One region of the Colwellia meonggei genome, then DNA from elsewhere that is predicted to be linked to it. Evidence: riboswitches for the same ligand, from Rfam matches in the RefSeq annotation. Region 1 holds a riboswitch; the other holds the start of a gene.
The links. A riboswitch is a leader RNA that binds a small molecule or an ion and turns the genes downstream of it on or off. The one in region 1 is predicted to bind lysine.
Positions count from the first base shown of each region.

Region 2: it holds a riboswitch for lysine, as region 1 does, so the genes downstream of both, dapA (4-hydroxy-tetrahydrodipicolinate synthase) here and lysC (lysine-sensitive aspartokinase 3) in region 1, are expected to answer to the same signal.

Region 1 is NZ_BAAJLZ010000005.1:141,548-149,307, reverse strand. It holds gene pdsS (proteobacterial dedicated sortase system histidine kinase) at 1-1,146, shown strand, start outside; gene AC27E9_RS13505 (nuclear transport factor 2 family protein) at 1,185-1,616, opposite strand; gene AC27E9_RS13500 (DUF3297 family protein) at 1,680-1,928, opposite strand; gene queE (7-carboxy-7-deazaguanine synthase QueE) at 2,077-2,751, opposite strand; gene queC (7-cyano-7-deazaguanine synthase QueC) at 2,821-3,480, shown strand; gene lysC (lysine-sensitive aspartokinase 3) at 3,672-5,048, opposite strand; lysine riboswitch at 5,313-5,504, opposite strand; gene AC27E9_RS13480 (ElyC/SanA/YdcF family protein) at 5,791-6,543, shown strand; gene AC27E9_RS13475 (Nif3-like dinuclear metal center hexameric protein) at 6,634-7,392, opposite strand; gene AC27E9_RS13470 (methyltransferase domain-containing protein) at 7,458-7,760, opposite strand, start outside.
Region 2 is NZ_BAAJLZ010000001.1:412,933-420,692, reverse strand. It holds gene AC27E9_RS01935 (succinylglutamate desuccinylase/aspartoacylase family protein) at 1-141, opposite strand, end outside; gene AC27E9_RS01930 (PLP-dependent decarboxylase) at 173-1,483, opposite strand; gene AC27E9_RS01925 (2,3,4,5-tetrahydropyridine-2,6-dicarboxylate N-succinyltransferase) at 1,493-2,242, opposite strand; gene dapA (4-hydroxy-tetrahydrodipicolinate synthase) at 2,239-3,204, opposite strand; lysine riboswitch at 3,284-3,480, opposite strand; gene AC27E9_RS01915 (DsbA family protein) at 3,599-4,873, opposite strand; gene AC27E9_RS01910 (methyltransferase) at 5,057-6,106, shown strand; gene AC27E9_RS01905 (sensor histidine kinase) at 6,190-7,760, shown strand, end outside.

The DNA of each region.
Region 1 (7,760 bases):
CTTTACGACGCAGAAAACCTAACAGGTAAGCATATTGAAAGTGCATTAGCGGGTGAGCCAATGTCACAATGGCGCTTATCAACGGATCAACAAGCTGTTGTACTTTCTGCTGCTTACCCTATTTTTATCGATGAAAGAGTTAAAGGTGTGGTGATAGTAGAAGAAACCACAAACGGTATTCGCACTTTGAGAAATCAGGCACTAGAAAAACTCTTCAGTTCAATACTTGCCATTATGCTATTAGGCGCTTTCGCATTTTTCTTATTCGCTTCACGTATTTCCAGTCGTATACGCACGTTAAGTAACCAAGCAGAAATGGCTATTGACGAGCACGGCAGAATTAACGGTAACGTAGATACATCAAATACCAATGACGAAATTGGTGATCTATCACGTAGTTTTTCCACTGCCGTTAACCGCTTAGGGCAATATAATCATTATTTAGAAAATATGTCATCGCGACTTTCCCATGAATTACGTACCCCTATAGCTGTCGTCCGCACCTCTTTGGAAACACTGGCAATGCAACATCAAAGTTCACAAAGCCATAGTCTAGTTTCTGATAAATCGGAGAGTAACGAAGAAAATCCTTATTTAACGCGAGCGCAACGAGGTATTGAACGCCTTAGTCTTATCTTAACGAATATGAATGAAGCAACACGCATAGAACAAATTTTGCAAAACACCGAAAAGCAGCCGTTTAGTATCGGCGAAGTAATCAGCGGCTGTATGCAAGGCTATCAGTTAATTTATAAAAATATTGAATTTAATTTTGCCAATGTTATTGAGCAAGGTTTAACGGTTATGGGGTCTCCTGAGCATATAGCGCAGTTACTCGACAAGGTTATTGCTAATGCCGTGGAGTTTAGTGATGATAATAAAGTCACGGTGAAATTTAGCCATACTAAGCAAGCTTGCGAAATTATTATTGAGAATCATGGTGCCTTGTTACCAGAGCAAATGAATGAAAAGCTTTTTGATTCTATGGTGTCTATCAGGCAGCAACACAATAATGAACAACCGCACCTAGGATTAGGGCTATATATTGCGCGCCTTATATGTCAGTTTCATCAAGGCACGATAAGTGCGGTGAATAACAAATTAAATAATGGCGTAGAAGTTAAAGTTATTCTGCCGTTAAAATAATATTTAACGGCAGAATGGATAAGTACTTTGATTATTAACTATTTTTCTGCAGGAAAATAATAAACACGCTTAATTTTATCACCAGAAAATTCATAAACAACCAGTGCTCGTTGCGATTTCAGACCGCTTTTCCCTTGCCAGCTTGCGATTTCAACAGCGCTAACTCTACCTGACGTAGATATAACATTTTCGAGTTTAGAACGACAAGTTGAGCATGATTTAAAATAGCTATTCATGCTGACAATTAAATTGTCTTTTCCTTTAGCTTCAACCGTCACTTGTTGGCCGTTAATGCTTAACCATTCAACATCTTCAGCAACAAAACTTGCCATCGTAGCGCTATCTTGGGCATTAAAACTAGCAACAAATTGCTCAACAGTTAGTAGGTGATTTGCTTTGACGTTATTGGCATGAGCTTCTGAAAAAAACATGATAAAAAATGTTAGCAATATCACCTTTAATAAATTCATACATTACCCTTTTTATATCTTTTGTCAGAAACTTAATATTTAAGTGAGAAGAACAGTTATTCTTTAACTGTAATACGCTTCAACTGTACCTTTCATTTTCATCAGTAATGGTTGACCACGGCGGTCTAGCGCTTTCGGTGATGGGATTTTAACCCAGCCTTCACTAATGCAGTACTCTTCAACATCCGTACGCTCTTTACCGTTTAAACGAATACCAATATTGTGTTCAAAAATTTCAGCGACATGGTATTTGCTGCTAGGGTTACCTGACAAGCGATCCGGTAATTCGGGAAGTGATGTTGTATCGTTCATGATATTGACCTAAGTTTAATAAAAGTGCGCCATTCTAGACAATATGAATCTAGTACTCAAGGAGTTATAAATTGCTGTTCACTTGATTTTACTGGAGTTCATATCTATCGAAAATATATTTACGATAGAATAGCGCTTAAGAAATTGACTATTCAATTCCTATATATTTATGAACTTGCACCGACAAACGCCAATTATTCTCGATACATGTTGCGATAGCTAACTCAGTAGCGCGTTGTTTTTGGCTAATAGGTTGTAAATAAACTTGTTTGTCTTCAACATTGAATTTAGTTAATAGTGTTTTCAAGTCATCAATATGCTGCTCTGTGGCTACTGGGTGTTTAATTTCATTCGCACGCGCTATGGCACTCGCTAAAATATCGTAACCACCTCGCATATTTACCTTAGGTGAAACAGTCACCCAACAATCAGACGAAACCTTAATTTCAAATGTACCTGATGTTTCCACCTGACAACTATAACCTTGTGCTTCAAAATAATGACATAGCTCTGTTAAATCAACCATACATGGCTCACCGCCGGTAATAACAATATGTTTAGCTTTAAAGCCCTGTTGATTAAATATTGTTGCAATATCATCTAGCGATAAATTTGACCATTGCTCGGTTTCTTCAGACTTACTTAATAACTGCTTGCTAGAAATTTCTAATTCAGGGTGAATATCCCATGTATGTTTAGTGTCACACCATGAACAGCCAACAGGACAGCCTTGTAACCGGAGAAAAATCGACGGTTGGCCAGTAAAAGAGCCTTCGCCTTGAAGAGTTTCAAATAATTCATTTATTTTATAACGTGTGGTCATTACTTTAATGCTTAGATAATTTCGAGTAGAATGCGCAAGTTTTTATTATACCCCAAGAGATAGACAAATATGAGTAATAAAGTTGTGGTAATTTTTTCCGGTGGCATGGATTCATTTACTGTACTTAATCGTGCCTTAAAAGACGGTAAGGAAGTATATGCTTTAACTTTTGACTATGGTCAAAAGCATGTTAAAGAAATTGATTGTGCCAGCAAAGTTTGTCAACAACTAGGGGTTACGCATAAAGTTATTGATATTTCAGCAATTAATCAATTGTTAGCTGGTTCTTCGTTAACTGACGATATTGAGATCCCCGAAGGTCATTACGAAGCTGAAAATATGAAATCAACGGTTGTGCCAAACCGGAATATGATTTTATTGTCTTTAGCGGTTGGTTATGCAGTATCAGTAAAAGCATCACAAGTTTATTATGGTGCCCATTCGGGTGACCATGCCATTTACCCTGATTGTCGTCCAGAATTCGTTATGAAAATGAACGACGTATGTCAGATTGCTAACTACGAGGCTGTAGAGATCTTCAGCCCTTATTTAACCGTAAGTAAAACCGATATTTTAAGCGATGGATTAAAAATGGGTTTAAGCTATGAAGACACATGGACTTGTTATAATGGCCGTGAAAAAGCCTGTGGTAAATGCGGCGCGTGTCAGGAACGTTTAGAGGCCTTTACTGATAATAATGCTACAGACCCATTAGCGTACGAAGCATAATTGATATCACAATTTATAGAGAAAGTGACCTTACACGCTCTTTAACATTCATGTGACCGCGTTATACCGTACATCTTTTACATACAAGCTTCTGTGCATCCATGCTCTCGCATCCTGTACATAAAAAAGGGACGATAATACGTCCCTTTTTATTTCTGCTAGCAAAAGCTATCATAATTAAGTATCAATATTTAGCGTGTAAACAAGGTGTCGTGTAAACGCTCAACGACTTGGTTAGCATCTTCTTCTGGTACTAAAAAACATAAATTATGTTCACTGGCACCATGGCAAATCATACGAATGTTAAACTCATTTACTTTATCGAAAATACTACTGCCAACACCCTTTGTGCCATGAATTTTATTCCCGATCACCGCTATTAAACTTAAACCATGCTCTACTGACACCTCACACAATTGCTCTAATTCCTCAACAACTGCCTTTGTTAATAAGGCTTGAGTAGAACCGAGTGGATTATCAAACGTTAACGCGACACTAATTTCACTGGTAGTGATTAAATCAACACTGAGTTGATGCTTAGCTAATACTGTGAACACTTTCGCCAAAAAGCCACTGGCATGCAACATTTCAGGACTTTTTACGGTAACAAGTGTTTGTTCACGACGAAGTGCAATTGAGCGATATGTTGGATTAGAATCAACTTGGCGTTGTATTCGGGTACCACCCGCATCAGGCTCTTTGCTTGAACCGACAAAAACTGGGATATCTTGGCGCATCGCCGGAATAAGTGTTGCTGGATGCAATATTTTTGCACCGAAGGTTGCCATTTCAGCAGCTTCGCCAAAGCTAATTTCATTAATAGAACGGGCTTGTTCAGTAATACGAGGATCCGTTGTGAAAATACCGACAACGTCTGTCCAAATACTTAAATTATTTGCTTTAATTGCTTCCGCCAATAATGCGGCGCTGTAATCAGAGCCACCACGACCTAGAGTTGTGGTTTCGCCCTGTTCATTACTGCCGATAAAGCCTTGAGTAACTACAACCTTGTTAACCAATTGCGGTGCAAGCATTTCTTGTGCGGCAATTGCTAACTGCGTTAAATTAACCTGCGCTTTACCAAATAAATTATCGGTTTTCATTACCTGCCTAACATCAAAGTAACGACCATTAACACCAGTGCTTTGCAATACTTGCGCAAAAATACGCGAACTAAACTGTTCACCAAAACTGAGTATTTCATCACTGTTTTGTAAACTATAATCAATCGCCTGTTGCTGCGCACATAGCGCAAGGGCTTTTAGAAGTTCATTTATCTCAGTATCTAATTCATGTCGTTCTGCTAAGTGTTCAGTAATAGCAAATTGAATTCTACCTATATCAGCAAGTATATCGGCGCGTTCTTTTTCTGGAACATTTTCTTGGCTAAGCCTAACTAAATGGTTTGTAACACCTGCGCTTGCAGAAACAACAACTAAACGATTACCATCGTCCTTTTTAATGATTTCAGCACAACGCAGCATTGCTTGATAATCGGCAACACTAGTACCACCGAATTTTGAGACAGTAATTTCATTGATACTTGCTTGGTTTAACACGGCAGACATGCAAGTTCTCCATGACGGTGAGATTGAATGAATATAAACCCAAGACTAGCTTGAGAGTTTTTTACAGATACTGATACTGATACGACAGAAATGCCGCATTTGTTTAGTCGACGAGATTCTAACATAAAAATTCTCCCTAATAGCTTATCAAGCAGTAATTTAATTAAATAAAATGACTGAAATAAACTAATAAAATACAGGAAGAGCATGACTGAGCGTAGAGAGAATAACAGTTATTAAAAATGATTATTCACGTGATACTTTTCAGCCAGAAGCTCTCCACCCAAATCTAAAAAGCTTCTGCTTTCTAGCGGTGACAGCCCTAGGGATTCAGCCCTAGTGACCGAACGCGATATTCCACCCATACCAACGTTCTCGGCAATTGTCCCCATTAATAACTGTCAACGGATGTGGACCTCATGTTACCTACCTGGCAATTGCACCTCTTCTGGTGTGTAAAACAAAAAATTTACCGTTCAACCGCATCATATAAGTATGGATACCAATATGAGTTGAGTAAAAGTTCTAATTTACAACAACGCTATTAAAACCCATTTAATTATTAAGGTCAATAGACTTTTAGATGTCTAAAGAAGAAATTTAATAACACTAGGTATTTGACTAATTTAAAAACCTAAATGTTGCTTTTATGCAATTAATATTAAAAATGATTAACTGAAAAATTCATTAACTTGTTATCATTTATGAGGAAGTTCTTACATGGTAAAGTATTGGAAAATTTATGGATTTGTTTCTTTTAAAAAAAATAGTCGCGTGGTCATTAATGCCACTTAGTATTATTGTTATATTATTACTTATTGCGATTTTGTTTTACCGCAAAAAACCAGGTTTGAGTTTTAAAGCATTACTTTTTGCCACCCTACTCTTAATTCTAACAACTTTACCACCAGTGTCAGATTCGCTGATGGCGCCATTGGAAGATAATTACCAAGCATTTACCCGCAGCGTCGTACCTATTGACTATATAGTTGTGTTGGGTTGTGCTCATACTACCGTTCATAGTTTACCTGCTACCAGCCAGCTGAATTCATGTTCACTTGAACGTTTAGTTGAAGCCATTCGAATTTTCCGTATTCATCCTGAGGCACAAATAATTACCTCAGGTTATGCGGACAATGATGAAAGCTCAAACGCTAATAAAGTCAAACAAGCTGCTATACTGTTAGGTGTGCCGGCAAATAAAATATTAACTGAAAACTTCCCACAAGATACCGAAGAAGAGGCGGAATTAATTGCCCCGCGAGTACACAATAAAAATGTTGTTTTAGTGACAAATGCCGCACATCTGCCACGTGCAATGAGATATTTTCAAATGCATGGAGTGAATGCCATTCCTGCACCTGCAAGCCCTTGGGTGAAAGAAAGTGCCAATAAAAATTGGCAATATTATTTACCCAGCGCTCGAAAGCTACAGCAAACCACGCGAGTTTGGTACGAAACCTTAGGGCAAATTGTTCAGTGGTTTAAAAACTAAAAATATAATTAGCTATAACAACAGGTCCTTAATTGGCTACTTCAATTAAAGACCTGTTTCATAATAAATCGCTGAAAAAGTATTGAATCTTTAAGCTGGGTTATCAATATCAATAAATTTAGCTGCAACTGGCAAGTTTTCATTAAAATGTTTTGCTAACGCTTTTGCGCCATAACGCTCAGTTGCGTGATGACCAGCACAATAAAAGTGAATATCCATTTCTCGAGCAACATGAGTGGTCTGCTCAGAAACTTCACCGCTGATAAATGCGTCAATACCTTGTTCAGCAGCTAGTTCTATATAACCTTGACCACCACCACTGCACCAAGCCACCGTTTTAATTACCTTGTTTGATGGCGCAGCAATATGCATACATGTGCGTTCAAGTTGCTCACTAATGCGCTGCTGTAATGCCTCACCTGATAATTCAGTGCTAAAACCTCCGCGAACAGGAACACTTAGCTCATTACCCACTTCAAGAGGTGCTACATTGTCAATTGAAAACAATTCCGCTAGTTGCGCGTTGTTACCTAGAGTCGGATGAATATCTAACGGTAGATGGTAAGCAAAAAGGTTAATATCATTTTCAAGCAAGGCCTTTATACGTTGATGTTTCATGCCTCGAATAACATAACTTTCATTTTTCCAGAAAAAACCATGATGCACGACTAAGGCATCAGCTTTTTCAGCGATAGCTTGCTCTATTAAAGCTTGTGTTGCTGTAACCCCAGTGATCACTTTTTTAATGTTATCACTGCCTTGAATTTGCAAACCATTCGGACAAAAATCTTTAATTTGATTTGGTTTTAATAAATTATTGAGATAACTCTCAAATTCATGACGTTGCATGTATTTTTCACCTGTTTATAACTTGATAAGTATTAAATGTATTGTTAATAAATTTATTAAAAATACTACTTATGTTTTTGTTTTCTAGAAGAGTTCATACTTGGTACTTTAACCGGTTCAAAACGCGGCCTAAGCTGCCACTTAGCTTTAATGGGTGTTAATGGTAACACGCGTTTTTTCGCAACAATAATATAAACAGAGCCAAAGCTTGGGAAATAATGTTCGGCTAGTTTTCGCCATTGCTCACTTACTATGCCATCACTTTGTGGCTTTGAAAGCGAAGAGTGCAACACTCTGTGATCTAGCTGAATTTCATATCCCATTAAGTGCAACCAATCTTTAACACGCATTGGCGAAAACAATCGCTC
Region 2 (7,760 bases), on a different contig from region 1:
CACCTCAGCGCCATGCATATTCGCTTGAATATAAGCACTTGGCCCACTCTCTGAACCCTGGACACGATAAACCGGTACGGTAAGCGCTGCGCCGCTGGCCATTTCACCCACATGCATCACTTCTTTACTAATAATATTCATAAGTAACTTTACCCTAACTAAGCTTTACGCATTAGCGTAAATACCACGACGCTGGCTCAGCCACACGTACTTGTTCAATAACGCCATGTTGCAAAACATATTCGGCAGCAATTTGATGACAAAGAAAAAATGGCATACTTTCCGTAAAACCGTATGCCCCAGACAAACCAAAAATGATTTGATCGCCAACATTAACATCTCCCGGTAGCGGTAATCGGCCTAATTTATCTAAGCTAGTACAGAGTGGACCATGTAGATCAAATTCAATTAACGATGCACTAGAGTTTCGAAGTAAATTTGCTGGAAATGCTTGCTCTGTAATCGCTGGTCGTAATAAATGGTTAATGCCACCAGCAAGTACTAATTGTTGCTGAGTAAAATTTTGTTTTTTATCAACAACCGAAGTTACATAATAACCTGCCTCAGCCACGGCATAGCGTCCTAACTCTAACCACAGTTCCTTAACACCGGCTTTTGATTTAATCACAGCTAAGTCTTGAACAATTTGTTGCCAACTTAAACTGTTGCCTGTTTGTAAGTAATCAACTCCTAAACCACCACCTAAATCTAACACCTCTAAAGACATGCCAAGTTTTTGGGCCAACTGTACAAGCGGATCAACCATTTGTGACCATAACTGAAACATTTTTTCATTACTGAGCATATTACCCCACTGAAAAATATGTAAACCATTGATATTCAGGGCAGGATAATCATCTACGGTAATGGTTTGCCACTGTTCACATGACAAGCCAAAAGGTGTTACTTCATTACCACCTAAAGGATTTTTCTCCCCTTCAGGCCATTGCAGTTGCACGCGAAGCAAAACTTGCGGTTGGCAATCTAAGAATTCTGCCGACTCATTAAGCCACTGCAATTGTAATAGGCTTTCAACGACAAAAGTTCTAACACCTTGTTGCAGGAATGCTGCCATCTGCGCTTTAGATTTTGCTGGGCCAGTATTTAAAATTCGCTCTGCAGCAATATTTTGCTTTCGAACTTGGCTTAACTCACCTTGGCTAGCAACATCAAAATTAAACCCTTGTTCTGCGAGTGTTGTAATAACTCGTGACAAAGGGTTCGCTTTTACAGCAAACCATAACTTAATCACATCTTGCTGCATTAGCGTCGATAAATGATCGGTAAGCGCATCTAAGTCATAGAGAAAAAATCCAGCTTCGTCATCAATTTCTTCATTACTGGCCAGTATAGTTTCATGCTGCTTTTGCAAAGTACTAACTACATTATCACTCAACCAACTAGGTCGATCGTTAATGTTAATTGTGACATCAGACGTGTTTTTTGAGCTGATATTAGCCTTGGTATTAGAGAGTGCTGTCATGAGAAACCTTTAACGTAATACTGATTCAAGTTCTAAAGCCGCATCACTTTTTTCATCACGGTATTTCACAATCAAGGCACAAGCCATATTAAGCCCCTGCTTTTCTGCCCAACCACCTGAAATAGGGCGAGTACCTGGAACAACAACGGCATTTTCTGGAATATCAGCACCTTTTTCTAACATCTCATTATTCACACAATCGTATACTGGTACTGACGCTGATAGCGAAACGCCTGGCGCTAGCACAGCACCTTTTTTCACCACAATACCCTCAACGATAATTACGCCAGCACTGAGAAAGGCATTATCTTCAATAATCACCGGGCTAGCACCAATAGGCTCGAGCACACCACCAATTTGCACGGCCGCTGAGACATGAACATTTTTGCCAATTTGCGCACAAGAGCCGATTAACGCATGGCTATCAATCATAGTACCGCTGTCAACAAAGGCGCCCACATTGATATAGGCAGGTGGCATAATTATCACACCAGGCGCAACATAGGCACCACGGCGAACAGAAGATCCTCCAGGTACCATACGTACATTGTCGCTTACAGAAAACTCACGCGCTGGTAAATTATGCTTATCAACAAAACCACGATAAATACCGTCAAACTCAGTATTATCACCGGCTTTAAATGCCGATAGTATTGCTTGTTTTACTTCAGTATTTGCCTGCCAATGACCACAATTATTTTGCTCTGCTGCGCGTACATTTCCGGATTCTAATGCTGTTAAAGTTTGTTGCCAGGTCATTGGTTTACTTCTCTTAAAATAGTTGTTGATGGTAGTGAGGTTGATGAACAATCTGCTGTTAATAGCCATTGTTGAATTTGCTGGTGAAAGCTTTGCAAACCATGATTAGCTGGCAGTTCATCAGCACATAACGGTAAACGCAATGTCGCTGAATCAATCATGCCGACTTCGGCCATTAAAGCTTTTACAGGAATTGGGCTTGTCACTTGAAATAACGCGGCAATAGCATTGTGCCACAAAGGAAAAACATCAGTGCATGTTTGCGCTAGTGCTGAAGCCGTATAGCGTTGCGTTGCTTCTGGCCAGACATTAGCACAAACGGACACTAACCCTTTCACACCAGCATTAGCAAGATATGGCATCATGGCATCTTCGCCGCTATACAATTCAAGCTCTGGACAGTGTTGGCGATAGCTTAATAGGGTTTGTAAATCGCCACTGGCTTCTTTAAGTGCCCAACAGTTTTGATGATATTGCAGTGTTTGCAAAGCAGACATGGCAATTTCAACACCACTTCTTGACGGCACGTTGTATAACATACAAGGCAAATTGGCTGCATCGAGCAAAGCTTGGAACCAAGCAGTTTGCCCTACAGGGCCTGGCTTAGCATAAACAGGACTACCTAAGAGATAGGCGTCAACCGCCAATGAGTTACATTGCTCTATCCAGGAAAGTTGTGCGGCTAAGTTACAACCGCCAACCGCAACCATAATTGGTACATTTAGTGTTAAAGCCGTTACATGTTTAACAATAGCAAGCTGCTCTTCGCTAGTGAGGGCGATACCTTCACCTGTACTACCAAGCAGTAAAATGCCATTTTGCGCATCACTTTGTCGGTTAGCAAGACGCGTTAGGCTGACAAAGTCAATGGCACCACAACTTAGCAATGGCGTAACCAAAGCAGTCCACACAACAGGTTGTTGGTAGTTAGGAGGTTGATTAGTTTGTATTATTTGATTCATTTCTCTCGAACTCGTTTCGTTCGGAGAACTCATAGGCGATTGCAAAAGCCAAATTCAAGAGCTGAATCTGGCTTTTGCAAAGGCCAGAAGCTCTCCACCCAATAGGTGACAGTTGCAAGGATTCAACCTAGCACTCGCATATTATGCTTAGTGACTACAACCGATAATTGCATTATCAAAAATACAATTACCTCGGCATTTTCCCCCCTCATTATTGCTCTCTAGAGTTTGATCTCTTCACAATAACTACCTGGTAAACGCTCCTCTTCTGGCCCTTCATCGTTGCTCTAGTCAATCATTAACTAAAGCAACTGGAATAAGGGACTAAATTATTAAACCATTTAAATATAAGCTGCGTCAATAGACGTCTATATGGATATAGTAAAATTAACACTTAATTTATTGATAAATTTAATTTTATTTCTTTTTCTAAATATTTCAGTCGGTCTTGTCCCCAGTAACTACTGTTATTCATTTTGAAGCAAGGTACCCCCCAAAACTCTAGCGCGGTTAACTCCCGTTGATTGCTATCTGCCCATTGCTGCCAGTCATGCTCAGCTTGGTAAGCTTGAGCTTGCTGAAAGTCTAAAGTTAAATCATTAAGTATGCGCTCAATGTTATCAGCAACTGACAAATCAATATTTTCTACATACACAGCACGAAAGCACGCCAACATATATTCAGCGCCCTTACCCTGTTCTTCAGCCCAAGCAAACATACGGTAACAGTTAATAACACCTGCACCTAAAGGATCAACAAAGCCATTGAATTCAATACCTAGTTTCTTAGCTTCTCGCAACGCATCTAAATAGATATATTTTTGCTTAGCAATAGGAATTGACGCTCCTCGCATTAGCAAAGGTAAAACAGGTTTAATAACCAATTCAAGTTGATAGCGTTGAGCTAATGCAAGAGCTTGTACAAAGCCAAGATACGAATAAGGGCTACGTAGCGAAAGAAAAATTTCTAATTTACTTGAAGCAATATTAACTGTAGATACCGCTTTGATATTGTTGGTTTTGACACTAATTTGTGACTGGTAAATAAGATTATCGGCAGTGATTTCGTTGCTTATATCAGATAGTAGGCCAAATTCACTTAAAGCCTGCTCAAAATGATACAGACGATCAACACCAGCAAACCAGTCACCAGCAAAGTAAATTGTTGCGGCACTGTAGTGGCCTTTATCCTCGAGTCGAGCCTGATTCTTAACCTGGTGAGTAATCGTTGGTGTCGAGGTTTGAAAATAGGTTTTAAATTCATTGCACCAAGTTTTTAAAAAAACCCGCTCTGCATTCTCGATACTATTACCATATAGTTGCCATTCTTGTTGACCAGTGGAAAGTTGTAGTAAAGATGGCGACTTAGTAATGTTTATCAGTTGGTACTGCTGGGCAATTAAATTGGCGTCAGCAATTGCCCAACGACGATGAAGAGCTGGCGAGATTGTCACGCCTGGCAAAGCTCCCCAAATAAAGAAAACGGTAAATTTAATATCATAACGAGCCTGCAAACGCACTAACATTTGCACCAACATAAAGCTGTGTGGATCATTTAAAGCTAAATAAACTTCAGCCTTAGGCTGTTGTCGAAAAAAGCGCACAAATGAAAAGTAACGAAAAGCGATTAACTTCTGCCGAATTTGACTGTGTAGCCACTTTATCTTCAAGCGGAATATCATTTTGTTAAAAATAGCCAACTCCTTTGGGACTATTAATGGCGAGATATTTAAATTCGCGTAGAATAGCCAACATTATGACATAGTCAGCATAATTTCTGCGCACTTTTGTTACATATTCAGTACAAATAAAACGCAACGAGATATAAATTTAGCAGTATTACAGGTAACTTCATGGCAACAAGCAATATAAGTCAATTATTAGAGCGTAACCTTAACGAACTTTCCGCAACCTCACCGTTATTTGTAAACCTAACTGATGACAGCTTTATTGGCCAGTACCTGCAACAGCATAGCAAAGCAAAAGTTACTTGTTATCATACTAACTTTGCTGACTATCAGCTAAGCAATGCCATCACAGATGAACGTGTTAAAAGCCACTTTTGTGCCCAATACCAAACAGATTTAAGACACGATTTAGTGATCATGAAATTTCCAAAAAGCAAGGCTGAATATGGCTTTACTTTAGCTATGTTGGCAGGTGTTGTTAGCGATGATGCCACAATAATTATCGTCGGCGAAAACAAGGGAGGTGTAAAATCAGCCGATAAATTGGCGAAAAAATATTTACTTTTTTGTAATAAAGTTGACGCAGCGAGACATTGCTTGTTGTATATTGGCCGTTTCAAAACAGATATTCCTGCATTTAAACTCGAAGACTTTTACCACTATTACCATATATCTATAGGCCAACAAGCTCTTAAAATTGCCGCATTACCCGGCGTATTCAGCCAAAATAAACTTGATGTCGGTACCGAGGTATTACTAGAAAACTTACCGGAAAAAATTTCAGGAAAAGTATTAGATTTTGGTTGCGGTGCTGGTGTTATTGCCGCTTATATCGGCACTTTGCATCCGGACACTAATCTTAGCTTAGTTGACGTTAGCGCCTTAGCATTACAGTCAGCTGAAACAACATTAACCATCAATCAACTTAACGGTACGTTTCTCGCGTCAAATAGCTTATCAAATGTTACTGAAAAATATGACGTTGTTATTTCTAATCCGCCTTTTCATCAAGGAGTAAAAACCCATTATGCCGCAACAGAGCAATTCTTAAGTAATATTAAACAGCACCTAACGGCTAACGGCGCTATCACTATCGTCGCCAATAGTTTTTTAAAGTACCCGCCAATTATGGAAAAAACTATAGGCGCAACCAAAACTTTAGTGGTAAAAAAAGGTTTTGCTATATATCAGTGCCTTATCAAAGCTAAAAATTAGCACGAGTGGCATAAAGCCATTGTTGAATGTGCTAAGGTTTTCTACAATCATATTATCGATAACATAACTTGAGCTGAATTTTTATGCCGACAACAAAGCGCATTTGGTCAATTCGCAGAATATTTCTGCTATCAATTATTGGCTTTGTTATTCTCATTAGTATTATCAACCTCGCTATTATTTCTCAGCAATATAGCTCAAGTTATAATAACTTAGCCGCTACACACATTAAATATTGGGCAAATGAAGTAGCTGATGAAAGCAAAAATTTTCTACTCGACACAGATAGACAAGCATTAAAAGACAGCTTAACAATTGCCCACCAAATACCAAACTTAAACTACTTGCATATATACCAGCGTAATACCCAGAACAACCAATTAGAGTTATTTTACAGCTATAAACGTAGTGAACGTCGTGCTGCTATTTCTGAAAAATCAAATGAAATTAATAACCTGCTAGAACCGAGATTTAAAGAAAACTACCTTGAATATATGCACCCCATCACTATAGATGAACAGGTAATTGGCTTTGTTTACATTCAAAATAGTAAAGAACACATCACGCTAATTACTGATAAATTATTAACCACTAGCGTACTGATTATTTTTATTGTTTTACTCATCGCAATTTTTATCGTATTGCAGTTAGAGCGTTATATTTCAGCTCCCTTTGCGACTTTAGTTAACACAGTACAAGTTGCCGCTCGACAAAAGAATTTTCAACAAAAGTGCCTGGCAATGCCTTATCGAGAAGCAGATATTTTGGCACGTAATATCAATATTTTGTTCTCTCGCATGGAAAAACATATTGCACAATTAGATGCAGCTGAGCAGCAAAGTATTGAGCACTCACATGAGCTCGAAGACAAAATCAACAAACGTACCGCAGCGCTAAAAGAGTCTAATCAAGAATTACTGTCTACGCTAGAAAAGCTGCACCAGTTTCAGGACCAGCTAGTGGAAAGTGAAAAAATGGCATCACTAGGCGATATGGTTGCCGGCGTTGCCCATGAAGTTAATACCCCGATAGGTTTAGGCGTAACGGCATCAACATTATTAGCTGATAGAATTGACGAGATCACCGCGGCTTTTGAAGACAAAACTTTAAAATCAAGTCAATTGAAAAAGTTTTTGCATGAAGGTGGTGAGAATATCGCCATTATTTATCGTAACCTAAATCGGGCGGCAAATTTAATTTCAAGTTTTAAAAAAGTTGCCGTTGACCAATCCAGTGAGGAAGTTCGCCAATTTAATGTTAAAGAGTTGTTTTCTGAAGTGTTGCTCACCTTAAGGCCACAACTGCAAAATCTTCCATATAAAATTGATATTGACTGTCCTACGGAATTGTCTATAGCCAGTAAACCTGGACCCATTAACCAAATTTTAATTAATTTAATTATGAATTCAGTTATTCACGGCTTTGAGGGCAAAGACGATGGCAAGATTTCTATCACAGTAATGCCACTCAGTAACCAACTCAATATTCTTTTTCAAGACAATGGAATTGGTGTTGATGAAACAATAAAAAATAAAGTATTTGAACCTTTTACCACTACCAAGCGTGGGGAAGGCGGTAGTGGCCTTGGTCTGCATTTAGTCTATAACTTAGTCACTCAAGCATTAGGTGGTACCATAATATTAAACAGTGTTTT